4 regions of the Bacillus sp. XF8 genome follow, and region 4 is predicted to be linked to each of the others. Evidence: riboswitches for the same ligand, from Rfam matches in the RefSeq annotation. Region 4 holds a riboswitch; each other region holds the start of a gene.
The links. A riboswitch is a leader RNA that binds a small molecule or an ion and turns the genes downstream of it on or off. The one in region 4 is predicted to bind S-adenosylmethionine.
Positions count from the first base shown of each region.

Region 1 (8,353 bases), on a different contig from region 4:
TTTGATTTAATTGTTGTGGATGAAGTAAGTATGGCCTATGTACCTCAAATTGCCTTAGCGGCTTCTCTTGGAAAAAGAATTGTCGTTTGTGGTGATTTTTTACAGTTGCCACCAATTGCGATGGCAAACCATGAGCTTGTTAGAAAATGGCTAGGGGAAGATATGTTTTATCATGCCGGCATTGTCCAATCTGTAAATAGTTATGAAACGCATCCAAATTTATTTATGCTGCAAGAACAAAGACGTATGCATGCGGATATATCTAAATTTACAAACTCATTTATTTATAAGAATAGAGTGTTCGATCATCCATCTGTTTCGGCAAGAAAAGACTTAGCGAAATTACAGCCGTTTGCAAACGAAGCGACAGCTCTATTTGATACAAGTTTGATGGGAGCTTATTCGTTAAAAGATGCAGCTTCTGGCTCACGTTTCAATATGATGTCAGGGTTGATTGCGATGCAAATGATTTTAATTGGATTGTTAGATGGCGTTCAATCTATTGGAGTTGTAACCCCATATCGCGCGCAGTCCCGTTTTTTATCAACGTGTATAAGAGAAATTTTGCAAAAAACAAAGTATCGAAATACACCTATTCTAGCAGCGACAGTTCATAAATTTCAAGGATCTGAACGAGACATGATGATATTTGATACAGTAGATAGTTATCCGCAAGAAAGGCCTGGCGTGCTATTCTTTGATCATAAGAATCATCGTCTTGTAAACGTTGCGGTAACGAGGGCGAGAGGGAAGTTCATTCAGTTATCAGACTGTCAGTATATGCGGAAAAATCTTTCTAGAAAACAAGCGTTATCTCACTTAACTGCTCATTTAGAAAGACACGGAAATGTATACGATCGTACAACATCGCGTCCATTGTTAGAACGAAAAATTACAAAACGCTTGAGATGGTTTATGCAAATGAATTTGGAAGAACCAAAAGGATTATTAAAAGATATTTTATCAGCAAAACAAAAAATTATTATTTCGCTTCCAAGTACAAGGCAGATAGATAAAAGAGTATGGCAGGCGTTAATGCGTACGTCAGCGCAAGTAACAATCTATAGTGATGGCCCAATTCCATTAAAAAATGTGAGAATACAAAGGCAAAATAAATCACTGCCATTTTTATTAATTGATGATGAAATCTTTTGGGCAGGAGCGCCTTTAACATCTCAAATGATGTTTGAAGGAAGTCCAGAATTCCCTTATATATGTGCAAGATTACATGCACCTGAAACGATTGGCGTTTTAAAAGGGTTTTTAGATATTCGTTAAAATCAGATCGGAATTCCTTGACATTTACTCGGAATAACACTAGAATGAAAATAATTTAATATAATTTTGTGAAAATAAAAACGATTTTCTTATCACGAGAGGTGGAGGGACTGGCCCTATGAAACCTCGGCAGCGGATTCGATACGAATACTGTGCCAATTCCAGCAAGTGAAAGACTTGAAAGATAAGAAAGAAGGCTATTTTTGAATTTGTATTTTCAAGCCTCTTTCTATCTTTTAGAAAGAGGTTTTTTTATGCGTAAATTTAAAGGAGGAATGGGGAAAATGACAACAAAACAAGTAACGTCACACCGAAATATTATTACGGAAAGTATAGAAGGAAATAAAGAAAAATACTTAAAAGCAAGTCATGATATACATGCGAATCCTGAAATCGGTAATCAAGAATTCTTTGCATCTAGAACATTAAGTTTACTTTTAGGGAGTGCAGGATTTCAGCTTCAACACAATATAGCAGGACATGAAACAGGTTTTATCGCACGAAAAAGCTCTGGGGAAAATGGACCTACAATTGCCTTTTTAGCAGAGTATGACGCTTTGCCTGGATTAGGTCATGCGTGTGGTCATAATTTAATTGGAACAATAAGCGTTGCGGCAGCCGTTGCGTTATCAGAAACAATTGAGGAAATTGGCGGTGAAATCGTTGTATTTGGAACACCAGCAGAAGAAGGTGGTCCAAATGGAAGTGCAAAAGCAAGTTATGTGAAGGCAGGTTTGTTTAACAATATCGATGCAGCACTTATGATTCACCCGAGCGGAAAAACAGCAACGACAAGTCCGTCACTCGCAGTTGATCCATTTGATTTTCATTTTTATGGAAAGTCGGCACATGCAGCAGCGTCACCAGAAGAAGGAATTAATGCATTAGATGCGATTATTCAGCTTTACAATGGAATTAATGCACTGCGTCAACAGCTTCCATCAGATGTGAAAATTCATGGTGTCATTACAGAAGGAGGAAAAGCACCAAATATTATTCCAGATTATGCATCAGCGAGATTCTTTATCCGAGCAGCAACACGTAAGAGATGTGCTGAAGTAACTGAAAAGGTACGGAATATCGCTAAGGGAGCTGCTTTAGCAACAGGAACAACAGTAAAAATCAATCAGTTTCAAAATGAAATAGATGAATTGTTAGTTACGAAGACATTTAATGAGGTGGTTGCGGAGGAATTGGAGCTACTTGGTGAAGATGTAAATCGTAAAGAGAGATTTGGAATCGGTTCAACAGATGCAGGAAATGTGAGTCAAGTCGTACCAACGATTCATCCTTATATCAAAATTGGGCCGGATAATTTAATTGCCCATACGAATGAATTTCGAGAAGCGGCGCGTTCAGAGCTGGGAGACAAAGCATTGGTTACATCTGCGAAGGCATTAGCCTATACAGCATACCGATTAATTACAGAAGAAGGAACGCTTAATCAAATTAAGGAGGAATTTAAGGAAGCGCAGCGAAATCAATGATGCAGAAATATAATTGGTTTGACCTTGGTTATTGGAAAAATGATAGTGAAAGGAGCCTGTCGCTTATTTGGTAGGCTCCTTATTTTTAGTTTCACTTAATTCTCTTATTTGACAAATATAATTAGATATCAGAGTAAAGGTAATGAATTATCGCTTATAAAGAATTTTATTAAGGGAAAGAGTGATTGTTTGGATACAGTTTTAATCTTTAAAATTTCTCAATTAAAGTATTTAAAGCTGTTGATTTTATTCTCTCATATTCCATAGCTCCGGTAAGTTCATCAGCAAGAAGAGGAGATTTTCTAACGTATCTTTCACGAATTACATCGTAAAGTTCATATGGAAATAGCATATCGATAAACATGATTTTTTTCTGTTCAGCTGTTAGGGGAGAAATTGATTCATAAGCGTTAATCATAATATTGAATTGATCATCGTTCCAAACTCCTGTTGTATCTAATAAAGGGATAATCATTTTACGCAAGTCACGAATCGGAAGATCAAAAGAAACTGTATCTAAATCTATAACCCAAATTTGATTGTTAGGATCTAGAAGGGAGTTTCCTGTGCCGTAATCTTGATGGCATAGGTTGGGGCTTGTTTGTAATTGGGTGGTCCATGCTTGATATTCAGAATCTAATAGTCGCTGAAGTGTATGTTTTGCTTCTATAATAAAAGGGTCAATTTCTGCTAAGTACAATTGTGAAAATGGATCATCCTTAGTATTTTGAGCTAGGTTTTTCCAAACCTCCATTTGTTGAAATCTCTTGATATAATGGTTTGGCCAACGTCCTAATTTAGTGAAAATAGGCACTCCTGGTGGTGGCTTGTAACCAATAGACGAAAGATGAAAGTCAGCTAACCCCTTCATAATCATTTCAAGGTCTTCTTGCATAGTAAGTTCAAAAGGCCTTCCCTCAATCCATTCGTATCCAACAAATAAAAATGGACCATGTTTTGTATACAACTGATTATTTTTGTTTGGAATAATACTTGGAACACGCATTCCTTTTTTTGCAAGATAATCTTGTGCATGAATAGAAAATAACGCTTTCTTTTCTGGGCGATGAATTCTTTTTAAGCACATAGGTCCATCTGGTGTATGAATTTTCCATACTAAAGCAAGTTGTCCTCCTTGTATTAATTCAATTGTATTTACAGTAATATCCCAATCTTGAATCATTGTTTCGGCTAATGTTAGTAATCTGTTCTCCTCTTCAGGCGATAATATATATTCTGCTTCTTCTGTATGTTTTTCCAAATATGTCACCATCCTTTATACATTCTCTTATTACTGTATGGTACAGGGCAATTGGTTGTTCTAGCCATTCGCCTTTAAGGATAAAAAGTAGAGGTTTTACCTATTTTGTGTTTGAAATTTGGAAAAGGGTGTTGGATAACTCACAATGGTGAGGAATTTTTCGTAACATATGTTGAAAAGGGTTGTATTTTTTATGAAATGGAGGGTATTTGTATGAAAATCGCGATAATATCTACTGAAAAACTACCCGTACCAGCAATACGAGGAGGAGCTATTCAAATTTATATAGATTCCGTTGCTTCTATTATTGCTTCGAAAGGAAAAGATGTGACAGTTATTTCAATAAATGATCCAAATTTAAAAGAGCTGGAAAAAAGAGAAGGTGTTCGGTATATACGTTTTTCGGAAGATGAATATATTCCTCGTATTATTGAGCATCTACGCAAGGAAAATTATGATGTAGTTCATTTATGTAATCGTCCAAACTGGCTGAAAGTTTTATACGATGCTGCACCAAAGACAAAATTTGTATTAAGTGTGCATAATGAAATGTTTGCATATGAAAAAATGAGTGATGAGGAAGGCCAAACATGTCTTTCAGTGGTTTCAAAAATTGTAACAGTTAGTGATTATATCGGTAAGACAATTACTTCTCGTTTCCCAGCAGCGACAAGTAAGACGAAAACAGTATATTCGGGTGTAGATTTAGATCAATATACTCCTGCTTGGACAGCGAGGGGGAAAGAAGTTAGAAGGTCTGTTCAAAAAGAATTGAATTTACAGAATAAAAAAGTAGTTTTATTTGTTGGTCGATTGAGTAAAGTAAAAGGTCCTCATCTTTTGCTACAAGCACTTCCGAAAATTATTGAACAGCACCCGGATATTATGATGGTTTTTATTGGTTCAAAGTGGTTTGGTGATGATAACGTAAATAATTATGTGAAGCATTTGTATACATTAGGAGCGATGTATAAAGAACATGTAACTTTTATAAAATTTGTAAAGCCGAAGGATATCCCAATTCTTTATGCGATGTCAGATCTTTTTGTTTGTTCTTCTCAGTGGCAAGAGCCACTAGCTAGGGTGCATTATGAAGCGATGGCTGCAGGACTTCCTATTATTACGAGTAACCGAGGCGGTAATCCAGAAGTAATAGATGAAGGGAAAAATGGTTTTATTGTAAATGATTTTGAGAACCCTGATGCATATGCTGAAAAGATTATTGCTCTATTAAATAATAGAAGTAAGGGTGAACAGATGGGAAGAACTGGACGATTAAAAGTTGAGAAGGATTTTAGTTGGGATCGTGTTGCTATGAATTTACTTGGAGTATATGAAGAAGTGTACAGAAAGAAGTAAGAAAGGATGAGGTGAATTGGAAGAGACAACTGGATTAGAGTATGAACATTTAGATAGAGTACTTCGATATTATCCATTTGAGACGAATAATGTTACGCTGCATTCAAGTAGAAGTGGAAGAACGATTTGGGAAGTAGAAACGAATGAAGGAATAAAAATATTAAAACAAGCACATATGAATCCGAAAAGAATGTTGTTTATTGCGGGAGCACATTTACACCTTTTAAAAAATGGGTTGCCAATTACAAAGATTCATAAGACGAATAGAGGAGCTTTTTGTATTGGGGCCGGTGAATATGCATATGTACTATATGATAAACACCAGGGGAAGGAAGTAATCTATTATAGTAAAGAACAATTAGAAAAGGTGCTTATATACGCGGGGAAATTTCAGCGAGCATCCGAGGGGTATATTTCAGAACCAGAAAGCAAGATACGAAGCCGCTTAGGAAAGTGGCATAAGTTGTATAGATGGAAATTACAAGAATTAGAGGGGAATAAGAGGATTGCTCTTTCTTTTCCAAATGATACATTTTCAGTAATGTTTTTAGAGTATGCAGATAAGATGCTAGCGCGTGGCAAGAAAGCATTACAAGAAATTGATGAGCCATACTATAGCCAATGGACAAAAGAGGTCATCGCAGCAAAAGGTTTTTGTCAACAAGATTTTACTTTAGCGAGATTTACAGAAATTGAAGATACTATTTTTATGAAAGAGTTACATTCTATTACAAATGATTTACCCGTTCGTGATTTACGTATTATTTTAAATAAAGTAATGAAAAAGATGTCAGTTTGGGATACTGATTTTGCTGTTCATATGTTGAAGGCATATGATTCTGAGAATCCCTTGTCACAAGAACAATATCGTGTTCTTTGGACAGAGTTATCATTTCCACATTTATTCTGTGCGATTGCTCATAAATATTACTTGGCGCAGAAACGCTCTTGGTCTGATGAAAAATATATTTGGGCATTACAAAATATCATTGCTTTGGAGGATTCAAAAGAGGAATTTCTACAAAACTTTCCTGATATTTTTCACGCAATTAAAAACGAAAGCGGAGGGAAATAAAATGGAATCAAAACAAGAACAGATGGTTATCCCAATTCTAGACTTAGACAAATTTATTTTTTCTCCACCGGGTCCAATGGGATGGGCCCTCACAGAATATGAACAAACGTTAGGTACACCTCAAGATATTGTTTTGAATGAATTGTCTGTAGTAGAAAATTTAGCAGCTGTTAAAGAAGAAGAGTTAGTTGAATTGCCTACAATTGGCTTACTCGATTTGAAAGAGGTGGATAATAACCAAGAAATTGCAACGAGTGAGGAGTTAGTAGAGGAGGTAACTGACGAAGTAACTGACGAAGTAACTGATGAAGTAACTGATGAAATAATTGAGTTGGAAGAGAAAGAAGATCTAGTTCCGCTTGAACCGGAAAAGCCGAAAATAAAAGTCAGGCTTATTGCTCCTCATCAACCAGTAGCTCCCAAGCTAATGGCAGGTGTTGAAATTTCTAAAAAGAAAGAGAAATAAAGAGAAAAAGTCCGCAAGTATATCAATCTTTATGTATCTGCTTAACATACTATATATATGAAACTACAGTGAAGGAGGTTTATAAATGTCTGAAGTGAAAAAAGCAGAAATCAAGTTAGATTTTGACAACGGACTTAATTTTGATTCAAAAAATGGTTTACAGGAAGCTTTAAGGGTTTTAGTTGATGCAATTCAATCCGGATCACATAATGGTATAGAAGTTGAAATTCAGTATGTGGATGAGTCAGAAATGAATATTTCTAACGAAGAAGAAGATGACGAAGAAGAAGCAGTAGAAACAGCAGAAGCAGCAGCAGCAGAAGGCGAAGAAGAAGAAGAAGGCGAAGATGAAGAAGAAGAAGATGAAGAAGAAGGCGAAGATGAAGAAGAAGAAGAAGAAGAAGAAGAAGAAGAAGAAGAAGAAGAAGAAGAAGAAGAAGGCGAAGATGAAGAAGAAGAAGAAGATGATGAAGAAGGCGAAGATGAAGAAGAAGAAGATGAAGAAGAAGGCGAAGAAGAAGAAGAAGAAGAAGAAGGCGAAGAAGAAGAAGAAGAAGAAGATGAAGAAGAAGATGAAGAAGATGAAGATGAAGATGAAGATGAAGATGAAGATGACGATGAATAAAAAAGTACCCCCTATAAAAGGGGGTATTTTTTTATTCTAGATTATTTGAATGTTTATTGAGAAGAATCAGTTGCTTTTACAACTTTTTCATACACATGTTCTAGTCTATTAGCTGTATGCTGAAATTTGGATGGTCTCACCTCTAATTGCTGAAGATGGTAGTTTTTCTGTACATATATATGCTATTTTCATAAATTAACCTCTTTTGTAGAGTTGCTTTAAATAATTTAGTTCTGTTTGTAATCCGTCAGCTAACGAAATGGAAGGGGAGTATTGTAAGAGTGAATTTGCTTTAGAAATATCCGCCCATGTGTGTTTAGGTTCTCCAGGTACCGCTTTGAGAAAATGTGTTTTCGCTGTCTTACCAAGTTTATTTTCTAGCAAGGAAATGATATCTAAAACGGATGCTCGTTCTTTTCCACCAATATTGATTATTTCACCTATTATAGGCTTTTTCGTTTCTAAAGCAGCTATAGTACCGCGTATACAGTCGTCGATATAAGTAAAATCACGTGTTTGAGTTCCGTCACCAAAAATAGTAAGAGGTTTATCTTCTAACATTTGTTTTATTAGCCTATGAAATGCCATATCAGGACGTTGGCGTGGTCCATATACTGTAAAGTATCTTAGAATAACAATCGGTATATGGAAGTTTGTTCGATATATATGACATAGATGCTCTCCGCTTAACTTCGTCACCCCATATGGTGATAAAGGTGTAGGAAACAACTCTTCAGAAACTGAGCCTGATTTTTCGCCATAAACAGAAGAGGTAGAGATATGAATAAATTTACTTAAATTT
Region 1 covers NZ_JAGDQK010000019.1:18,587-26,939, forward strand. The annotation lists gene J4P91_RS12290 (AAA domain-containing protein) at 1-1,278, shown strand, start outside; SAM riboswitch class I at 1,365-1,469, shown strand; gene J4P91_RS12295 (M20 family metallopeptidase) at 1,563-2,765, shown strand; gene J4P91_RS12300 (spore coat kinase CotI) at 2,974-4,038, opposite strand; gene J4P91_RS12305 (glycosyltransferase family 4 protein) at 4,240-5,385, shown strand; gene cotS (spore coat putative kinase CotS) at 5,402-6,460, shown strand; gene J4P91_RS12315 (hypothetical protein) at 6,462-6,926, shown strand; gene J4P91_RS12320 (hypothetical protein) at 7,012-7,551, shown strand; gene J4P91_RS12325 (NAD-dependent epimerase/dehydratase family protein) at 7,747-8,353, opposite strand, start outside.
Region 1: another riboswitch for S-adenosylmethionine. It lies ahead of J4P91_RS12295 (M20 family metallopeptidase); the one in region 4 lies ahead of J4P91_RS16560 (cyclase family protein).

Region 2 (5,481 bases), on a different contig from region 4:
TTCTAGTGACAAATAATATAACCTTTCCAAGTTTTTGTAAAGAAAAAAATAATTGAAAATGGGGCGGATAAAATGAGAGTCGCATGTATTCAAATGGATATTGCTTTTGGTGATGTGAACACAAATATTGAAAATGCAAAGAAAAAAATAGGAGAAGCGATGCAAGGAAAGCCGGACGTTATCGTATTACCAGAACTTTGGACGACTGGTTATGACCTAGAAAGACTGCCGGAAATTGCAGACGGGGAGGGGATTCAAACAAAGCAGCTTCTTTCAGAATGGGCACAGCAATATGGTGTGAATATTGTTGGTGGTTCTATTGCGAAGCAAACAAAGCATGGTGTTACGAATACGATGTATACAGTGAATCGTGAGGGGAAACTGCAAAATGAGTATAGTAAAGTTCATTTATTCCAGTTGATGAATGAACATAACTATTTAATAGCAGGTGATGAAACAGGAGAATTTACATTGGATGGTGTGCAGTGCGGTGGTGTGATTTGTTACGATATTCGTTTTCCAGAATGGATGCGTGTTCATACTGTAAGAGGGGTAAATGTATTATTCGTTGTAGCAGAGTGGCCGCTTGTTCGCTTAGCTCATTGGCGTTTACTTCTTCAAGCGAGAGCGGTTGAAAATCAATGTTATGTGGTTGCATGTAATAGAGCAGGAGAGGATCCAAATAATGTGTTTGCTGGACACTCTCTTATTGTTGATCCATGGGGAGAAATTGTAGCAGAAGCAGGAGAAGAAGAATCGATTTTACATGGGAAGCTAAACTTAGAAAAAATTAAGGAAGTACGTAAGGGAATTCCTGTTTTTGCTGATCGACGTCCAGAATTGTATAAATAAAAATGTTGACAAGTGATTTTTATTCTTGTTATAGTCTGTAGCAGAAAGTTAAAAATTCAAATAAATTTTATAACTCTTATCAAGAGCAGGTGGAGGGATTTGGCCCGATGAAACCCAGCAACCGACCGTAATACCATTGTGAGATGGGGCGCTTATGCGCCAAAAAGGCACGGTGCTAATTCCAGCAGAAAGGATAGCTTTCTGACAGATAAGAGGGGAGAAGCTAAACTTCAAACCTCTTTCTTCATGGAAAGAGGTTTTTCTTATGATGAAAAACCTCTGAATTAAAAAAGGGGGATAAGAAAATGGGATATCGTTCATTAACAGAAGAAACAGCAGTTCAGTATGTAAAAGAGCATGGATATTTTGAGGAAAATGCAAAGGTAACTTGTTATGAAATAGGAGATGGAAATTTAAATTATGTATTCCAGCTTCATGATGGGGAACGCGGTATCATTGTAAAACAAGCTCTTCCATATGCAAAAGTCGTTGGAGAAAGCTGGCCACTTTCGTTAAGAAGAGCCACCATTGAAAGTCAAGCATTGCAAGTTTTTGCAAAATATGTCCCAGAATATGTTCCGAAAGTATATGGTCATGATGAAGAATTAGCTGTGACAGTAATGGAAGATTTATCAGCTCTTACAATTACTCGTAAAGGATTGATTGAAGGGGAAGACTATCCGCTTTTATCTAGGCATATTGGCCGCTTTTTAGCATACGTTCTTTTTTATACTTCAGATTTTGGTCTATTAGCAGAAGAGAAAAGGGTGTTAGATGGAAAGTTTGTCAATCCTGATCTTTGCAAAATTACAGAAGATCTTGTGTTTACAGATCCGTTTGGAAATTATGATACAAACGATTATGAGAAAGAATTGCAGCCTGTATTAGACGAACTTTGGTGTGATAAGAAATTGAAGTTACAGGTAGCGCAGTATAAATATAAATTTTTAACGAGAAAAGAAGCATTAATTCATGGAGATTTACATACAGGTAGTATTTTTTCATCATCTTCGGAAACGAAGGTAATTGATCCGGAATTTGCAACATATGGTCCATTAGGATTTGATCTAGGTCAATTCATAGCAAATCTATTATTAAATGCGTTATCAAGAGAAGAAGAGAAACGAAATATCTTATTCTATCATATTGAAAAAACATGGAATAGTTTCGTCGAAGTATTTACAAAGTTATGGTTACTAGAAGGCGTAGAAGCATATACGAAAGAGAAACAATGGTTAGCACTTGTACTGCAAAATATTTTTAGTGATGCAGTTGGTTTTACTGGTTGCGAGATCATTCGTCGAACAATTGGATTGGCACATGTGGCAGATCTAGATGGAATTAAGGATGAGAATCGAAGAATTCAAGCTAAAAAACATGCATTATATTTAGGGCGAGAATTATTGTTACATAAAACGATAAGTGCGGATATCCGCTTATTCCAAACATTATTTCAATATATTGTATCAGGGGAGGTAAAAGCATGAGTACGATAGTTGCCGTTCCGCGCTCCATAAGCTGGAAGGGAGATTCTATTGCGTTATTAAATCAAACGAGATTACCGCATGTTGTAGAATATAAAACATTAACAACTATTGAAGATGTGTGGAAAAGTATTGTGATGTTAGAAGTGCGCGGAGCACCTGCAATTGGTATTACGGCGGCTTTTGGTTTAGCACTTGCAGCAAAAAAATATAGTGTTACGAATATCACTGACTTTGAAAAAAATTTTAAAAGAGATTGTAATTATTTAGCAACCTCACGTCCGACAGCTGTTAATTTATTTTGGGCAATTGATCGTATGAGTATCGCTATTAAGAAAGCAACAACAATTAAAGAAGCAAGAAAAATACTAGAGGAAGAGGCGCTCAAAATTCAGCAGGAAGATGAAAATGTATGCCGTAGTATTGGGGAGCATGCTTTAACTAAGTTTAAAGATGGTGACCGTGTTTTGACGATTTGTAATGCTGGAAGTATAGCTACTGCCCGTTACGGAACAGCACTAGCCCCATTTTATATTGGAAAAGAGCGTGGGCTGAATTTACACGCTTATGCATGTGAAACAAGACCTGTTTTGCAAGGAGCACGTCTTACTGCATGGGAATTGCAACAAGCTGGTATTGATGTAACGCTCATTACAGACAATATGGCAGCCCAAGCGATTCGAACAAAAAATATTGCTGCTATCATTGTAGGAGCAGATCGAATTGTTGCAAATGGTGATACAGCAAATAAAATAGGAACTTTAAATTTAGCTATACTAGCAAAATATTTTCATATTCCTTTCTATGTTGCGGCTCCGCTTTCTACATTTGATATTACGAAGAAAACAGGAGCTGAAATTGTGATTGAAGAACGCGATGAAGCTGAAGTTACAAAGGTTTTTGGGAAACGAATTGCTCCAGAGGGCGTTGGTGTATATAATCCTGCATTTGATGTAACTCCTTATAGTCTTATTACTGGAATTATTACTGAAAAGGGAATTTTACAAGGGGATTATGCTGTAGAGATTGCTTCATTATTTGAAAAAACAAGCTAATGTGTAGTAGCTTGTTTTTTTACTGCCCGATTTCCTTTCTTTTGCTTATTTATTTAAAAGAAAGGAGGGGAAATAGATGGAGGAATGGATATCTATGATCGGTAATGTTGGGTTTCCAATTGTTGTAACGCTATATTTATTGCATCGTATTGAAAGTAAATTAGATGGTGTAATTGTTGCGATAGAGAAATTACCACAACAGATGACAAGATATGAAGCTCCGCATGAAACGAAGTGAAGAAAAAGGCTTATGCGCCCTAGGGCATAAGCCTTTTTCATAATTAAGAACAGCTACTGTGCTGTATAGCCTCCATCAATGACAACAGCCTGACCAGTTATTCCTTTTGTTTTTTCACTTGCTAAAAATAAAGCATAGTCAGCAATTTCCTCTACAGCTAGCAATCGTTTTTGTGGTACGAGTGGATAAATAACATCTTCTAATACACGCTCTAGTGGAACATTTCTTGTTGTTGCTAAATCTTGGAGTTGGTTTCGAACAAGCGGTGTATCAACATAGCCGGGGCAGAGCGCATTTACTGTAATCCCATGTGTAGCTCCCTCTAAAGCGGCAACCTTTGTTAAACCAATTACACCATGTTTCGCACTATTATAGGCAGCTTTTCCAGCGAAGCCGACGAGTCCATTAATAGAGGCAACATTAATAATGCGTCCATACTTTTGCTTTTTCATAATTGGAAAAGCATGTTTTATTGCGATAAAAGGTGCAATTTGCATAATTTTAATAAGAAGTTCAAACTTATCGGTTGGGAATTCTTCAATTGGCGAGACGTGTTGCATACCAGCATTATTTATTAATACATCAAGTGAGCCGAATTTTGTAACAGTTTCAGAAATAGCTTCGGATATTTCTTGCTCAGATGTAACATCACATCTTAGTCCTATTGCTTCATATCCTTTCCTGCATAATTGTTCAGCCGCTTCCTTCGCACGATCTTCAAGGCGATCACTAATCACCACTTTTGCTCCTTCTTTCGCAAAAGCATTTCCCATTTCATAACCTATTCCACTTGCAGCACCTGTTAAAAAGACGACACGATTTGAAAGCATGATGAGAGCACTCCCTTATATATAAGATTTGTCTTATTGCTCTATTTAGAGGGAATGCAATGAAAATCCTGCAAAGATTTGGAAAAGATATATCGGACTATTTTGTAAAGTAAGATACTTACGCTTATCTATCTTGTAAAACAAGGTAGAGGGAGGATTCGGATTATGTCGAAAAGTCAAATGCTGAAAGGGATTTTAGAAGGGTGTCTCCTTGGCATCATTTCTGAAGGCGAAATATATGGCTATGAAATGAGTGAAAAGCTAGCCAAGTATGGTTTCACAATGGCAAGTGAAGGAAGTATTTATCCGTTATTAATACGGATGCAAAAGGAAGGATTAATAACAAGTACAATGAAGGAATCTCCATCTGGTCCAAAGCGAAAATATTATACATTAACAGAAAAAGGTGAAGATGCACTAGATGAGTTTATGGATCGCTGGGAAGCGATGCAAAGTAGTGTAGAGCGTCTGTTGAAAGGGAAGGGGAGACGAAGATAATGCTATCTACTGAAGCAAGAAGTTTCTTATTGAATATGAGAGTGTTTTTAACAGCAAAGGGTATAAAAGAAAGTGATGCTGAGAGTTTTTTAGAGGACGCTGAACTACATTTAATGGAAGGCGAGAATGAAGGGAAAAGCGTGCAAGATATTTTTGGAAGCTCACCGAAAGAATATGCAAATGAACTTGTTAAAGTAATGGAAAAAGATCGAAGAGAGAGCTGGAAACAAATCGGATATACAGTGATGAATATTGTTTCGTTTTGGATTATTGCCTCTATTTTAATTGTAAATGATAACGGGCAATTACAGATTTCATTCGTTCAATGTATTGGGTATGGTATGGCATTAATGATTGTACTTGTAGCACCTAATATAGCTTTTCGGAAAATGGCCTTTCGGATAGGGTTTATAAAACAATGGTTTATTCAAGTTTTATTGATGGTAATTCCAATGTTTTTATTAGGGGCAGTAATTATACTCGATATGATGTATCCTACACGGATGATTGGATTAACTCAGTTG
Region 2 covers NZ_JAGDQK010000004.1:66,332-71,812, reverse strand. The annotation lists partial or broken gene J4P91_RS04560 (carbon-nitrogen family hydrolase) at 1-852, shown strand, start outside; SAM riboswitch class I at 926-1,067, shown strand; gene mtnK (S-methyl-5-thioribose kinase) at 1,158-2,339, shown strand; gene mtnA (S-methyl-5-thioribose-1-phosphate isomerase) at 2,336-3,391, shown strand; gene J4P91_RS04545 (YvrJ family protein) at 3,468-3,629, shown strand; gene J4P91_RS04540 (3-hydroxybutyrate dehydrogenase) at 3,683-4,459, opposite strand; gene J4P91_RS04535 (PadR family transcriptional regulator) at 4,625-4,957, shown strand; gene J4P91_RS04530 (DUF1129 domain-containing protein) at 4,957-5,481, shown strand, end outside.
Region 2: another riboswitch for S-adenosylmethionine. It lies ahead of mtnK (S-methyl-5-thioribose kinase); the one in region 4 lies ahead of J4P91_RS16560 (cyclase family protein).

Region 3 (8,353 bases), on a different contig from region 4:
CTTCACTTGTTGCAAAAGTTAACAAAGTAGTTGAAGCAGGTCACGATGTTATCAATCTAGGACAAGGCAACCCAGATCAACCAACACCGCCGCATATCGTAACAGCTTTACAACGTGCAGCAGAAAAAGCAGTTCACCATAAATATCCGCCATTTCGCGGACATGAAAGCTTAAAAAAAGCCGTTGCGACGTTCTATGAACGTGAATACGGAGTCAACGTAAACCCTAAAACAGAAGTTGCTATTTTATTTGGTGGTAAAGCAGGGCTGGTTGAATTACCGCTTTGTTTTACAAACCCTGGTGATACAATTCTTGTACCTGACCCAGGATATCCTGACTATTTATCAGGTGTCGCTTTAGCAAAAGCACAATTTGAGACGATGCCATTGTTAGCAGAAAATAATTTTTTACCAGATTACAATAAAATCAATGATTCTATTGCCAAACAAGCAAAATTGATGTTTTTAAATTATCCTAACAATCCAACTGGTGCTGTCGCATCAAAAGAGTTCTTTGAAGAAACAATTACATTTGCAAATGAAAACGATATTTTAGTGGTTCACGACTTTGCCTATGGAGCAATTGGCTTTGATGGTAACAAACCAACTAGCTTCTTACAAGCAAACGGTGCCAAAGATGTTGGTATTGAAATTTATACACTATCAAAAACATTTAATATGGCTGGTTGGCGCATCGCCTTTGCTGTCGGTAACGAAAGTGTAATTGAAACGATCAATTTACTACAAGATCATATGTATGTAAGCATTTTTGGTGCTGTGCAAGAGGCGGCTCGCGAGGCACTATTAAGTTCACAATCTTGTGTAAATGAATTGGTTGAACGCTATGAAGCACGGAGAAATGTACTCATTACAGCTTGCCGTTCGATCGGCTGGGATGTTGTCGCACCAAATGGATCATTTTTTGCATGGCTTCCCGTTCCTGATGGTTATACATCGGAGCAATTTACTGACTTATTGTTAGAACAAGCACATGTAGCAGTTGCACCTGGAGTCGGATTCGGCAAACATGGTGAAGGCTACGTTCGCATCGGGTTATTACATACAGAAGAACGATTACAGGAAGCTATTCAACGAATCCAGAAATTAAAAATTTTCAAAAAGCCATTGACATCCTAAAAAAACTCTGTCAAAATTCAGATATCAAAAAAATTTTAACATTTCTAAATACTTCTTATCAAGAGCAGGTGGAGGGACGAGCCCGACGAAACCCGGCAACCGATCTACAATTGTAGGCACGGTGCTAATTCTCGCAGCATTACGCTGACAGATAAGGAGCTGGTTGTAAAAAAACCTCTCCTTAGCTGAGAGGTTTTTTTATTTAACTAGGAGGTTATGAAAATGAGCGGAATAACAGCAACATATTTAATCCATGATGATTCCCATAATTTAGCGAAAAAGGCTGAGCAAATTGCTCTCGGTTTGACAATTGGTTCATGGACTCATTTACCACACTTATTACAAGAACAATTAAAACAACATAAAGGTAGCGTCATTCATGTCGAAGAGTTGGAAGAACAAGAACATGTAAATACGTATCTTGGAAAAAAAATAACACGTGGACTCATTAAAATTCATTATCCATCACTAAATTTCAGCCCTGATTTACCAGCTATTTTAACAACAACTTTTGGAAAATTATCATTAGATGGCGAAGTTAAACTGATTGATTTAACATTTTCAGATGACTTAAAAGAACATTTCCCTGGCTCTAAATTTGGCATTGAGGGAATTCGAAATCTCTTACATATTCACGACCGTCCACTTCTAATGAGCATTTTCAAAGGAATGATCGGACGCAATATCGGATATTTAAAAACTCAACTACGTGATCAAGCAATTGGCGGTGTAGATATTGTAAAAGATGATGAAATCTTATTTGAAAATTCATTAACACCGCTCACAAAACGAATTCATGCAGGAAAAGAAGTATTACAGTCTGTATACGAAACATATGGTCATAAAACTTTATATGCAGTAAATTTAACAGGACGTACGTATGATTTAAAAGAAAATGCAAAACGAGCAATCGAATACGGTGCAGATATCCTACTCTTCAATGTATTTGCGTACGGATTAGATGTACTCCAGTCACTTGCAGAAGATGAAAATATTTCAATTCCTATTATGGCGCATCCTGCTGTTAGCGGTGCTTATGCATCATCAAAATTATACGGATTTTCTTCACCATTGTTACTTGGAAAATTGCTTCGTTATGCTGGTGCAGATTTCTCTTTATTTCCATCACCATACGGCAGTGTTGCATTAGAAAAAGAGGAAGCGCTTCTTATTACAGAGGCACTAACAAAAGAAGACCCTGCTTTAAAAAGAAGCTTCCCTGTTCCATCAGCTGGCATTCATCCTGGTTTTGTTCCATTTATCCTTCGCGATTTTGGCAAGGATGTTGTCATTAACGCAGGTGGTGGTATTCACGGTCATCCAAGCGGTGCACAAGGCGGCGGAAAAGCATTTCGAGCAGCAATTGATGCCGCTTTGCATCGAACACCATTGCATGAAGTAGATAACACTGATTTACATGCTGCACTGCAATTATGGGGAAATCCATCTCGCGAGGTGAAAATATGAGTATTCAAATCTTCTGTGACTTTGATGGAACCATTACAAATAACGATAATATCGTTTCCATTATGGAAAAATTCGCACCACCAAAAGCTGAGGAAATAAAACAAAAGATTTTATCACAAGACATTTCTATTCAAGAAGGTGTATCACAACTTTTTAAATTATTACCAACAACTTTGCGTGATAATATCATCAGATTCCTCAAAGAAACAGCTAATATACGCACTGGTTTTGAGGAATTTTTACAGTTTATAAATGAAAATAACATTTCTTTTTATGTTATTTCTGGAGGGATGGATTTCTTCGTTCATCCCCTCTTGGAAGGACTCGTTCCAGAAAACCGAATTTATTGTAACGCGACTGATTTTTCCGAAAAATATATCGAAGTAAAATGGCCACACCCTTGCGATGAACATTGTAATTATAATTGTGGCCTTTGTAAATCAACATTAATTCGAAACCTTAGTTCTAAAAATGATTTTCATATTGTAGTAGGCGACTCAATTACAGATTTACAAGCAGCCAAACAAGCTGATAAGGTATTTGCTCGAGATTTTCTTATTACAAAATGTGAAGAATACCATATTCCTTACACACCATTTGAAACATTTTATGATATTCAAACTGAATTACGGCACTTGTTGGAGGTAAAGTTATGAAACAACTTTTTCGTCAGTGGCATAACCTAAGTGAAATAAAAAAGGAATTAACGAGTCGCAACTGGTTTCCAGCAACAAGTGGAAATATTTCTATAAAAGTAAATCACGAACCACTTACCTTTCTTATTTCAGCAAGCGGTAAGGATAAAACAAAAACAACACCTGATGATTTTCTATTGGTAGATTATCAAGGAGAACCAGTCTTAGAGACCGATTTACGCCCTTCTGCCGAAACCATATTGCATACGCATATTTATAACCATACAAATGCTGGTTGTGTCCTGCATGTTCATACAACCGATAATAACGTCATCACAAATTTATATAACGAAGAAGTTATTCTTCGTAATCAAGAAATTATTAAAGCCCTTGATATTTGGGAAGAAGGTGCAACAATTCGCATCCCAATTATTGAAAATGATGCCCACATTCCTTCACTTGGGGAAAAATTCAAGAAGCATATCCGTGAAGATTCAGGCGCTGTATTAATCCGAAACCATGGGATTACCGTTTGGGGAAAAGATAGCTTTGATGCAAAGAAAAGATTAGAAGCATATGAGTTTTTATTCCAATTTCATATAAAACTATTATCAATTCAAGGAGGCGTTTCACATGGCGCAAATTTATATTCATGAAATAAATACTCGCATTGAAAATGAAGTGGAAGTAGAGCAATTTTTACAAGGAGAAGGCGTTTTATATGAGAAATGGGATATTTCAAAACTTCCTGCTCATTTAAAAGAAAACTACTCCTTAACTGATGAAAACAAAAAAGAAATTTTAACAGTATTCTCTAAGGAAATTGCTGATGTTTCAGAACGTCGAGGTTATAAAGCACATGATGTTATTTCCCTTTCAAATGCAACTCCTAACCTTGATGAGTTATTAATTAACTTTAAACGAGAGCACCATCATACTGACGATGAAGTTCGTTTTATTGTCAGCGGACATGGTATTTTTGCCATTGAAGGTAAAGATGGGCACTTCTTTGATGTTGAACTTAAACCTGGTGATCTTATCTCAGTACCTGAAAATGCAAGACATTATTTCACATTACAAGATGATCGCCAAGTTGTAGCCATTCGTATTTTTGTTACAACGGAAGGCTGGGTTCCTATTTATTAAGGTAGTTAGTTGAATAAAAGGAATTGGACCCCCTTTTCCTTCCTTTTATTCACTCTACATATATACATCCTCCTATGGAACAGGCTTATTTCAAAAATATGAAATAAGCCTGATTTTTTGTTTTTTTCGACACTACACAAACCTTCTCCTTATTTAAGAATTTATCAAGTGTATTTATCAATAAAATTTGAACATTTTTTGAACTTTTTCTGAAAATTCTGTTTAAATTGTGTTATAATACAAATAATAGAAAATGAAGTGAAAAGAAAACTGCAAAAAGAGGGGGAAGAACATGAATTTAATTATAGCACTTATACTTGGGGTTACTTGTGGAGCTATTCCTGCTATTCTTGGAGCAATTATGGAGGAATTAGAAATCGGTATGCTAGGTTTTGTCGCATCTTCTGTAAGCGCTTTACTCTTTGGTTTATTCGGCGCTATTCCTGTTGCTATTCTCTTTGCATTATATATATTACGTCACGCTCGTACAAAACAATTCCGTCACAATCATATGGCTAAAATCATCCCATTTCCAATTGAACGCTCTCGTCGTGCTTCTAGCTTATAATCCATTACTATATCCTCACCATACATCTACTTCAATATAGCCTGCCTTTTCAAAATTAACTTCCAGCTTTTCCGAAAAAATATTTTAAACATAATAAAAAAGTCCTCAAATGAGGACTTTTTTATTTATTATCTTCCAAAAACTGAAATAGTTCTTGTAAATGAAGAGCATCTTCTCCATAACTAACAGATACATAGCGTACTCCATCAATTTCAGCATGCATATAAAGATCGATTCCTTCACGATCGTACTTTAAAGCTAAATAAAATTCCATTTCTTCTAGCATTTCCTTTGATGCTCGAATAACATAATGACCGTTCTCATCACGTCCATACTCAAATGTTGGCTCAAAATCATACTTTTGTTTAAATGCTGCTTGTTGTTTATCATTAATTGGCATACAGGTTGCACGCTGCACAGCATCAATCATTCCATCAAATTTTTCTAAATCCATTATATTACCCCCATATATTTCTTATACAAAACCTGTGTCCCACTATCCTCTTCTCCCGCTTCTATTAATTCATTATATAGCTCTTTTGCTAGAGCTAATCCAGGTACAGGTAATTCTAACTTTTCAGCTTCATCTAATGCAATCTTCATGTCCTTCATGAAATGTTTTACATAAAACCCTGGCGCAAAGTCTTCCTTTAGCATACGCGGAGCTAAATTACTTAATGACCAACTACCAGCTGCTCCAGTTGAAATACTTTTTAGTACTTTATCTGGATCTAAACCTGCTTTCTTTGCATACGCTACCGCTTCACAAACTCCTATCATATTAGAAGCGATCGCAATTTGATTACACATTTTTGTATGTTGTCCACTTCCTGCTGGTCCTTGTAGCTGAATGTTTTCCCCGAGTTTCTCAAATAAAGGTAAACAAACTTCATATACTTCTGGATCTCCACCAATCATAATGGCAAGTCTTCCTTCTTTCGCTCCAATATCTCCTCCCGATACCGGTGCATCTAGAGTATGTACATTCTTTGTTTTTCCAGCTTCATATATACGCTTTGCTAGTGTTGGTGTAGATGTTGTAAAATCAATTGCAATTGTACCTTCATTTGCATGTTCGAGAATTCCCTCTGTTCCAAAATAGATTTCTTCTACATCATGCGGATACCCTACCATCGTCATAACAACATCTACATTTTTCACCAATTCTTTTGGTGAATCACACCAATGCGCTCCTTCTTTTAATAAAGAAGTTGCTTTTTCTTTCGTACGGTTATACACATATACTATATAGCCACCTTGTAATAAATGCTGTACCATACTTTTCCCCATAACACCTGTACCTATAAAACCAATTGATGAAATTACTTGTTTCATCCACTCATCCCCTTTGTTCTAATAAGTCGCTTACCATCTTTCGAAATTCCTTATTGAAATCATCATTTATGCTATTTTGTACATTTGAGAATAAAACAACAAATGTTCCCTTATCTTTATTAAAATTATTAAATGTATTCCAACCAGCAAGTACACCATGATTATGAAAATAATCATGGTAAATATATAAACTAAATGCATATTGTTTTTCGGATGAAGGTGTAAACATCGCTTGTATACTTTTCTCTGAAAGAAGTTTTCCGTTTATAATCGCTTCATCTAACTTTTTCATATCTCCAACTGTAGTATACATCTCACCACAGCCATATAACCAATCCATTGCCAATTTTGGTGCAGGTACAAGTACATTATCTTTCTTTGTATATCCTTTAGTAAAATGTTGATCTCCTGGCACCATATTCCCCATGCCCGATTCATACATTTTCGCTCGCTCAAAAATGTTTTCCTTTATATATTCACCTAAAGGCTTTTTAGTTATATTTTCTATAATATAAGCCAACACCATATAATTATAATCCGTATACCTCCAGCCAGTTCCCGGTGGAAATTCTACATTTTGTTTTCCAATCCACGTAACTAAATTTAAACGTGACGCGGCATTTACTTTTCCCTTTCCCTCCCCTGGTAAACCCGAAGTATGTGTTAATAAGTGATATAATGTGATATTTTTATTTGCCGGAAATACAGGAATATATTTATTTACATTGTCCTGAATATTTAACTTTCCTTGCTCTTGCAACTGTAAAATTGATGTTGCCACAACAGTCTTAGTAATTGAACCAATTCGATATTTGGTTTGTGGCGTATTTTCAATTTTACTTTGAACATCCGCATATCCATATCCTTTGTTCAGCACAACATGATCTTTATCTGTTACAAGAACCGTTCCATTAAAATCTTTATTTTTTAAATATTGATCTAACTTTTGTGCCACACTAGCATAATCAATTGACGGTTCCTTTTTTTCTTCCAAATTATCCTGTAATTCAGATTTAACAGAAGGCGTTACCTTTGATGTTGACACTTCTTGCTTCTCCGACGTATAAAAAAAGTAGTACACAATTCCGCATACTATAAAGCAGCCGAAGACCATCATAATAAATCTTTTTATCATTCAAAAACCTCCGCAGTTACTTCGTTATAAATGGTCCCCTCTTTCTATTATCAGACAACAGAAAAAAATCGCAACACTTTGTTGCGAAAAATTCACATTTTTTCTTTTCTATATAAACGCACTTGGTTTTTCCCATTTTTTTTCGCTTCATATAAAGCAATATCCGCTCGCTGCATCAATTCTTCTTTTGTAATCCCTTGCTCATATAAAGCAACTCCAAAACTTGCGGTTAACTTCGAAATGCTCGAGAATTGTTTCGTTTCAATAAAAAAACGTAGTGATTCAGCAACTTGGAAGGCCTCTTTTTCCGTCGTATTGATTACTAATATAATAAATTTTTCTCCGCTCCACCGTGCGAAAATATGCTGGGATGCTATTTTAGATTTCATAAGTTCGGCTAACTGAATTAATGCTAAATCACCAAAATCATGACCATATGTGTCATTCACTTTTTTAAAATCGTCTATATCAAAAAGAATAATTGCCATTGTTTGATTCATTCGTTTCTCTTTTTTCCATTTTTCTTCTAATAGTTGTTGAAACTTCAAACGATTATATATTTCTGTTAAAGAATCAATTGCAGCAAGCTGTTCTTGTTCTTGATATAGTTCATCTAATTCCGTAATATCTGTACACTTAACAATAAACCTAGAGAAATCTTCTGGTACAGATGCAGCACGTAATAAAAAAACAAACTCTTCGCCTTCATGATTATACATTTTTATTTTTCTGGCTTGCGCTAAAGAATCATCGAGCCAAGTTATATCGTGATCTGTTGCGTAATATCCATGCTCTTGAATAAAATGTTCCGCAAATATCATATGATTCTCATGATATGAAACTAAATTTTCATATCCAAAAAAACTCAAAAAGTTCGTATTACAGTCGACGATCTCATCATCTTCTAAAATGAATAATAAATCATTTTGAA
Region 3 covers NZ_JAGDQK010000004.1:71,898-80,250, forward strand. The annotation lists gene J4P91_RS04565 (pyridoxal phosphate-dependent aminotransferase) at 1-1,136, shown strand, start outside; SAM riboswitch class I at 1,189-1,294, shown strand; gene mtnW (2,3-diketo-5-methylthiopentyl-1-phosphate enolase) at 1,359-2,603, shown strand; gene J4P91_RS04575 (2-hydroxy-3-keto-5-methylthiopentenyl-1-phosphate phosphatase) at 2,600-3,259, shown strand; gene J4P91_RS04580 (methylthioribulose 1-phosphate dehydratase) at 3,256-3,894, shown strand; gene J4P91_RS04585 (cupin domain-containing protein) at 3,872-4,384, shown strand; gene J4P91_RS04590 (hypothetical protein) at 4,677-4,952, shown strand; gene J4P91_RS04595 (DUF3909 family protein) at 5,074-5,406, opposite strand; gene J4P91_RS04600 (NAD(P)-dependent oxidoreductase) at 5,406-6,287, opposite strand; gene J4P91_RS04605 (serine hydrolase domain-containing protein) at 6,292-7,422, opposite strand; gene J4P91_RS04610 (sensor domain-containing diguanylate cyclase) at 7,515-8,353, opposite strand, start outside.
Region 3: another riboswitch for S-adenosylmethionine. It lies ahead of mtnW (2,3-diketo-5-methylthiopentyl-1-phosphate enolase); the one in region 4 lies ahead of J4P91_RS16560 (cyclase family protein).

Region 4 (8,353 bases):
GTTTGCGAAGGCACAAAAGTAGAAATAACATTGCCAACTATATAGAAATTCGAAACAAGAGTACTTTTCTGAAAAGTGCTCTTGTTGTGTAAATATAAACATTTTATAAAAAGATTCGAGAATGCTTTTTTTTATAAAACACTTAGTTTATAATGGAGAAAAATATCGGTATGCAGCTTCTTGCTCATATAACGGTTTGTAGTTTTTTGTTTTACGTGAATTAAAAAGAGGGGTGCACACGCATCCTTTTTTCTATGCAGATATTATGAAAGAGGTGGTATGATGGAATTAACATTAAATTCGGCTGTATGTTTACACACTATTCAATTTCGGAAAGAGCAAAAGAATTATATTGTAAAAGATACAATTACAGGCGAAAAATATGAAATGCCGCCACTTTGTATTGATGCACTTGCAATGATGCGTGACGGCTTTTTATTAGGAGAAATCGAAGAGAAGTTAAAGGAAGAATATCCAGAAGAAGAAGTAAATATTCTAGAATTTACGAGGCAATTGTTAGAGCTAGAGCTTGTTGGAATGGTTGACGGAGAAGAAATCATTTGTACGAAAAAGAAAGATAAAGATTATTTTGCATGGGTTCGTCCTCGTATTGAACAATTTTTCTTTAATTTAAATAGAAAACATCGAAGCAGAGATCAAAGGTGATCTCTGCTTTTTTCATTCATTCAAAAATAACTGCAAACGCTCTTGCAAATGCCCCATCACTATTTTTAATTTTTAATGGTGCCGCTGAAAAGAAGAAACGTTTCGTTTTAATCGCGTCTAAGTTTGTTAAGTTTTCAATTAAGTAAATATTATTCCCTAATAAAATATGATGAATTGGTGATGTTTCGGTCGTCACTTCATCGGGAGAAATGAAATCTAAACCGACAGATTTTACTTTTAATCTAACTAATTCTTCAGCAAGTTCTTCTGAAAGATAAAAGGCTTCTTTTTCATATGCTTCTGTATTCCAGTTGTTTGAGAGATTAGAATGGAAAATGACGATATCTCCTTCTTTTACCCCAGCATCATGTAATACTTCCTTAGGCAATTTTCGTTCTTGTACATGTGTTACATCAACTAGAATAGCTTCACCTACAAACTGATCAAGTGGTAATTGATCAATTGTTGTTGCACCTGAAATAAAATGGGCAGGTGCATCGCAATGTGTACCAACGTGAACAACTGAATGAAAATCTGTGACTTGAAATCCAGCCTCCTCAACACTTGTAATAGGTTCTAGATGAATCGGCGGTGTTCCAGGAAATTGAGACATATTGTTTTCGAATGTTTGTGATAAATCGATTACTTTCATCGGGATACCTCCAATAATTTTTAAAATATAAAAAGCCTATCTTTCAAATCAAGAAAGATAGGCTTTACATACTTGCATGTAAATTCATGTTTTATCTTCCAAAATGCATTGCATTTTGCAGGATTTAGCACCTGTTCAGTTTATATAAACTGAGGTTGCCGGGCTTCAAAGGGCCAGTCCCTCTGCCTCTCTCGATAAGAAATTTATTTAGTTTTAAAATTCATATTTTTTTGTTATTGTTATTGTAATTCATTTCCTTTTTTATTTCAAGAATGACAATAGGTATTCACCCAACTAAGGGTTCCAGCATATGGTAGCTTATGTAAGTAAACTGCTGCAAAGGAGTGAGTGCAGTGACAGGGAAGATTTTAAATTATTATGCTGGAGGAAATACAGCGAGAGGTTTTTATAGTTTATATGAGGAAAGTTTAAGTGGATTGGAAAGGCTTTTCATTTTGAAAGGTGGTCCAGGAACAGGAAAATCCTCACTGATGAAAGCAATTGGGCGTGAGTGGGCTGAAAGAGGATATGATATTGAACTTTTGCATTGTTCCTCTGATAACAAATCCATCGATGGGGTTATTATTCCAAAATTAAAAGTAGGAATTGTAGATGGAACAGCACCCCATGTCGTTGAGCCCAAAACACCTGGAGTTGTAGAAGAATACGTAAACTTAGGTGTTGCATGGGATTCCGAGAAATTAAGAAAACATAAAGATGAAATTACACGTTATATTTCAGAAGCAAGTGGTGCATTTCAATCAGCATATGCTTGTTTCAAAGAAGCATTAGCTATACATGATGATTGGGAGAGAATTTATATTGATAATATTGATTTTCAAAAAGCGAATGAATTAACAAATCAGCTTATACAAAAGTTATTCGCAGATAACAAAGGAAAACAAGCAGTTGTAAAGCGCCGTTTCTTAGGGGCAGCAACACCAAAAGGTGCGGTTGATTTCGTTCCAAATTTAACAGAAGGTATCCAGCATCGTTATTTTATTAAAGGACGCCCGGGGTCAGGGAAATCAACGATGTTAAAAAAGTTAGCAGCGGCAGCAGAAGAAAAAGGTTTTGAAGTTGAAGTGTATCATTGCGGCTTTGACCCGAATAGCCTTGATATGATTATTGTAAGAGAATTAGGTTTTGCAATCTTTGACAGCACCGCACCGCATGAATATTTTCCTGAGCGAGAAGGTGATGAGATTATTGATATGTATAATCTCATTGTTACTCCGGGAACGGATGAAAAATATGCTACAGAAATTCGCGATGTTTCCATTCAATATAAAACAAAAATGAGTGAAGCGATGTCTTTTTTAGCGAAAGCAAAAGCAGTTCGAGATAAATTGGAACGAATTTATATTACTGCGATGGATTTTACAAAAGTAGATGCGTATAAAGACGAAATACAGAGTGAATTTGAGAGAATTGCCAAGTTTGTTAGTGAGCAGCAAAAATGAAGTGATTGTAGAGCTGTCAGGAAGGATCTGACAGCTTCCTTACATACTAAAGAGTTCTCGATATATCGATGTTAGCAGTAGAATGACACTTCAATAATAAGTATATTATATTTGTCGAATTTCCAGGGAAATGATCAGAAAATGAGGATGATACATATGAGGGAAAAAATTCAATTGGAATTAGAGAGAATTGAGAAAGAGAATAATGTAAAGATTTTATTTGCGGTGGAATCTGGAAGCCGTGCGTGGGGATTCCCGTCGAAAGATAGTGATTACGATGTTAGATTTGTATATATTCATCCAGTAGATTGGTATTTATCCGTAAATGAAAAACGTGATGTTATTGAGTATCCAATTAGTGATGCTTTAGATATAAGTGGTTGGGATATTAGAAAAGCACTGCAGCTATTTGCAAAATCAAATCCAGCACTATTAGAATGGATCCGCTCTCCAATTTTTTATTCTAAGAACTCGACTCTTCCAGAACGCCTACAGAAAATGAGCGAAAACGATTTTGATCCAAAAGCAACGATTTATCACTACTTACATATGGCTTCAAAAAACTATCGTGAATTTCTACAAGGAGAGAGTGTGAAGTTGAAAAAGTACTTCTACGTATTGCGCCCTATTTTAGCTTGCAAGTGGTTAGAAGAGAAAGGGACATTACCGCCTGTAGAATTTGAACGATTAATTACTGAACTTTCACTAGAACAAAAAATTTTAAATGAAATTGAAGATTTACTAATAAAGAAAAAAGCTGGTGTTGAGCTAGATGCTGGTCCAAAAATTATGGTATTAAATGAGTTTTTGGAGGAGCAGATAAAGTACTATCAGGAGTATGTGAAGGGAATTGAAAAAGGAAAGGGTATTGAAGTTGAGATGTTGAATGGTTTGTTTCGAGATATGTTATTTGAAATAGGAACAGAGCACCAGTAGATTGGTGCTCTGTTTATTTTAGCTAATTTTATTCTCCATCAACCCGCTTCAGTGGTTTCTCTGCTGGCCCCTCAATTACATCCCCCTCAATTGAAAAGCGTGAGCCATGACAAGGACAATCCCACGTACAATCACCGCTGTTCCATTCTACTTCACAGCCAAGGTGTGTACAGGTCGTATCAACAATATGTAATTTTCCCTCTTTGTCTTTATAAGCACCTGCACGTTTTCCGTGAACTCTTACAACTGCACCTTCACCGTTTTCAAGGTCTTCTGGTTTACGGAGAGCAAATTCTAACTTGCCTTCAATCAAATGTTTTGCCACATCAAGGTTTTGAGACAGGAATGTTTTTATATCTGGATCTGCATGGAATCGTGATGGAGCAAAGAGTTCTTTGTAAGGGCTATCTGTTTTTGTAATTGAAGCTGTTAGTAATTGTGCTGCAGCAGTTCCAGATGTCATACCCCATTTACGATAACCTGTTGCAACGAATATGTTTGGATTATTTTCATTAATATGACCAATGTAAGGCAATTTATCTAGAGTAATTAAGTCTTGTGTTGACCATCTGTAAGGAATTTCATCTATCCCAAATGTTTCTTCCGCGAAAGAGTGCAGTGCTTCATAATGAAGCATCGTATTAATTCCTTGTCCTGTTTTATGGCTTTCTCCACCAACGAGAATGAGTTTTTCTCCATTCATTGTTGTGTAGCGTAAGGAACGTGTAGGGTTATCGATACTTAAATACATGCCTCCGGGATAATCATTCTTTGCCTTTATTGCGAGAACGTAGGAGCGCTCTGCATACATTCTTGCGAAGAAAAAGTTGGTTGCATCATAGAAAGGAAAGTGGGAACAGGATACGACATATCCACATGTAATCCGATGGCCATCTTTTGTAATAACTTGTGGATAGAACCCTTTCTCAATATCGATTGCAGTGGTCTGCTCATAGATCGTTCCGCCAGCTTCAATAAAACGTTCGACAAGATTTTTTAAATAATGAAGAGGATGGAACTGTGCCTGATTTTTCATAGCAAGCGCTGCTTGAACTGAGATAGGAATTGAAATGGATTGAGTATAGTCACAAGGAATGTTTAGCTTTTTATAAGCTTCGTATTCTTTTGTTAATTTCCGTAATCCATCGTTGCAAGTTGTATATAAGTAGGCATCTTCTTCAGTAAAGTCGCAGTCGATGTTATTTGTTTGGATTGTTTCTTTAATAAATTGCAATGCTTTTTCGTTTGCCTCATAGTATAGCCGAGCTTGATCAGCTCCAAAATGATTAATCAGTTCATCATAAATGAGGTCATGTTGTGCAGTAATCTTTGCAGTTGTATGGCCTGTCGTTCCATTTAAAATATTTTCGGAATCGATTAAAACAACTTTCATACCCTCTTTTGCAAGTAAATAAGCAGTTGTAATGCCTGTAATTCCAGCGCCAATAATTGCAACTTCTGTTCTTATATTTTCTGATAGCTTTGGAAAAATAGGGAGTGAAGTAGAATCACGCCAGTACGGTTCTGGAAATTGGGGAAATGAATCATTTGTCATCGTATATCCCTCCTGTTTTAAAACAATTTACTACTTAATTTTTCCAATTTATATGAAATTCATGTAGATTATTTTTTATTTAAAATAGGGGAATGCTGTACAGTGAACAGAAGGAAATTAAGAATAAGTTATAAATATTTAAAAAACGTAAAAATTATTTTAGTATAATAAAAAACGCGTGTTTCGTCATAAACGTATTTTAAATGACAGTCAATTTCATAAAGAATTATTTCTGTTCATATATAAGTTATTCTTGAATAAAGCTAATTTTCTTATATGTTAAAGTATTTATATATATAACGGATAAAAGCATATAAAATCTATGTTTTTTCTTTGGTGAAATAAAATATTATTATAAAAATATAATCACATTTTATTACTAGGTCATAAAAGTTGTTGACAATACAGAAAGTCTATTGATATGATTCATCATGTAGAAAGGTTGATAAAGAGTAAAAAGAGAAATGTTTTTCATTGATAATAAAAGCAAAAATGAGTGACGGTAGAGTGAGTATGAATTACTTATTATAAATGCTTTTTGTAATTAACTAGTTTTATCAATCTGGAAACAAGAATTGATTTATGCAAGTTGCGTAAGCGCGGCATAAGAAAGGGGCAAAAGGATGAAGGAGCTTCATACGTTTGGATGGTATGCAGCACGTGTATCGCCGCATTTGCCAAAAAAAGCATTTAAACCAGTTCCAACTCGTTTGTTTGGTGGACTGGCTTATTTACTTGTGGCGGTAGCTGGATTAATAACGATCGGTTTATTCGACTTGAATGTGTGGGCAAATCTCGGGATTGCGATTGTTCTCGGGTTATGTTTTGCTTCGCTTGGATTTTTAGGACATGAAATTTTGCACGGAACGGTTGTAAGAAAGGCATGGCTTCGTGATTTTTTAGGGGCAATTGCATTTATGCCATTGTCTACAGGACCAAAATTGTGGAGAAAGTGGCATAATGCGACGCACCATGTGCATACGCAACATGAGGAACATGATCCTGATGCATGGCCAACGCTTGAAAAGATGAAGAAGAGTAAGTTTTTAAGATGGGTGTATCGTATGCCGCTTCATGTACGTTCTTTCTTTAGTTTTCTGTCACTAACAATTCAATTTACAATACATTCAACTCGTATGTTCTTTCATTTTATAAAAGAATTTAAGTCATCGAATCAACGATCTGTATGGCTTCAACTTCTTTTGCCGTGGACAGTGTGGATTAGCTTACTATTTATTTTGGGGCCTGCAAAGTGGTTGTTTGCGTATGTGATTCCGTTACTAATTGCAAACTTTATTGTAATGGCATATATTGCAACAAACCATCGCTTAAACCCAATTGTTCCTGTGAATGATCCGCTAGCTAACTGTTTGTCCGTAACAGTGCCGCGCTGGGTTGACGTTTTGCATTTTAATTTTTCATATCATACAGAACATCATCTGTTCCCTGCTATGAGTTCAAAATATTACCCGTTAGTAAAAGAGAAGATTAAAGAAATGTGGCCGGAGCGTTATCATGAAATGCCGATGACGAAAGCATTAGCAGCGCTTTGGAACACGCCTCGCGTATACTATCAAGGCAGTGAATTAGTCGATCCTCATAGGGAACATTTCTATGGTTCTTTAGGAAATGGATTAGATCCTGATAATATTGCGTATCGTGAGGAGCATATAGAAGAGCAGGAAACTATCAAAAAAGTGAATCCATGATGATAGATAAGTCAATTAAAAGCAAGCTACTTTGTCAGTAGCTTGCTTTTAGTTTTATAAAGAGGCTGCCTTTTCTTTCCCTTTATTTACTTGCAAAGAATTACTTTGTTTACGCTGAAGTCTTTTCTCTAAAAGGTTTACGAGATAGGTAAATAAAAGTACGAGTGCAAGATAGTATATACCAACAACAATATATGTTTCTAATTGTTGGAAGTTACCAGCTGCTATAGAGAGGCCAGAGCCCCATAATTCTGACATACCTACATAGGCAACAAGTGAAGAATCTTTTAATCCGATAATAAATTGGTTTCCTAGAGGCGGAATAGAGAGACGAAATGCTTGTGGTAATATAATACGTCGCATAGCCAGTGGATAAGACATTCCTAGGGAACGGGCAGCTTCTAATTGTCCGCGATCGACAGATTGAATAGAACCGCGGAAAATTTCGGTAATATATGCTCCGTTATGAATAGCTAAAGCGATTGCCCCCGCCCAAAAAGGTGTGAAGACAATGACAGATGTAATACCAAAGTAAAGAATTGCGATTTGTACGATTAAAGGTGTACCACGGATAATAGCGATGTAAACATGGGCAATACTATTTAATACTTTATTATTAGAAATACGAAAGAAGGCAAATAGTAGTCCAATTAATGAACCGAGTAGTAAGGAAGTTAATGTTAATTGTAATGTTATGACAACGGCCTTTAGAAGGGTAGGATATGTCGATATAAAAATTTCAATCATTAGTGTCACCTCAATATAGATTTTGTTTTAAGAAATAGATGCAAATGCCCCACGGCTGAGGTGGGGCATCGCTTATGGATTAAAAATGGTTTGTCCTGTAGAAGAGTAGATCCATTCTGGTTTGTAAAAAAAGAAAGTCATTTTATTTTGTCTTTTCTTCTTCTCCAAGAATATTGCGTCCAAACCATTTTTTACTGATTTTTTCATATGTGCCGTCTTTAATAATTTCATCTAATGCCTTGTTTACCTTCTTCACCATTTCTTTATCATCTTTGCGAATTGCAATTCCCATTTTATCAAGATTTAATGGTTTGCCAGCTTCTTTTATATTTGATTTACCTTCTTTTATCATACGAAGGCCAACCATTTGATCTGTAATAACAGCATCTACTCGGCCTGGTTCTAAATCCATAAGAGCTGTAACGTCACTATCATATTCTGTGATTTGATCTGTATGTTTTTCGACAAGTGCTTTAAATGTACTAGCTTTTACAACACCGATTTTTTTTCCTTTTAAGTCTTCTACTGAAGAAATAGAATTGTTCTTTTTAGCTACAAAAATTTGTGCACCGGAGCGATAGTATGGATTCGTAAAATTCACGGCTTTCAAGCGTTCTTCTGTAAT
Region 4 covers NZ_JAGDQK010000025.1:53,021-61,373, reverse strand. The annotation lists gene J4P91_RS16570 (ATP-binding protein) at 1-45, shown strand, start outside; gene J4P91_RS16565 (hypothetical protein) at 283-666, shown strand; gene J4P91_RS16560 (cyclase family protein) at 683-1,318, opposite strand; SAM riboswitch class I at 1,407-1,519, opposite strand; gene J4P91_RS16555 (PRK06851 family protein) at 1,672-2,781, shown strand; gene J4P91_RS16550 (nucleotidyltransferase domain-containing protein) at 2,938-3,717, shown strand; gene J4P91_RS16545 (FAD-dependent oxidoreductase) at 3,746-5,272, opposite strand; gene desB (Delta(10) desaturase DesB) at 5,896-6,981, shown strand; gene J4P91_RS16535 (amino acid ABC transporter permease) at 7,036-7,728, opposite strand; gene J4P91_RS16530 (ABC transporter substrate-binding protein) at 7,871-8,353, opposite strand, start outside.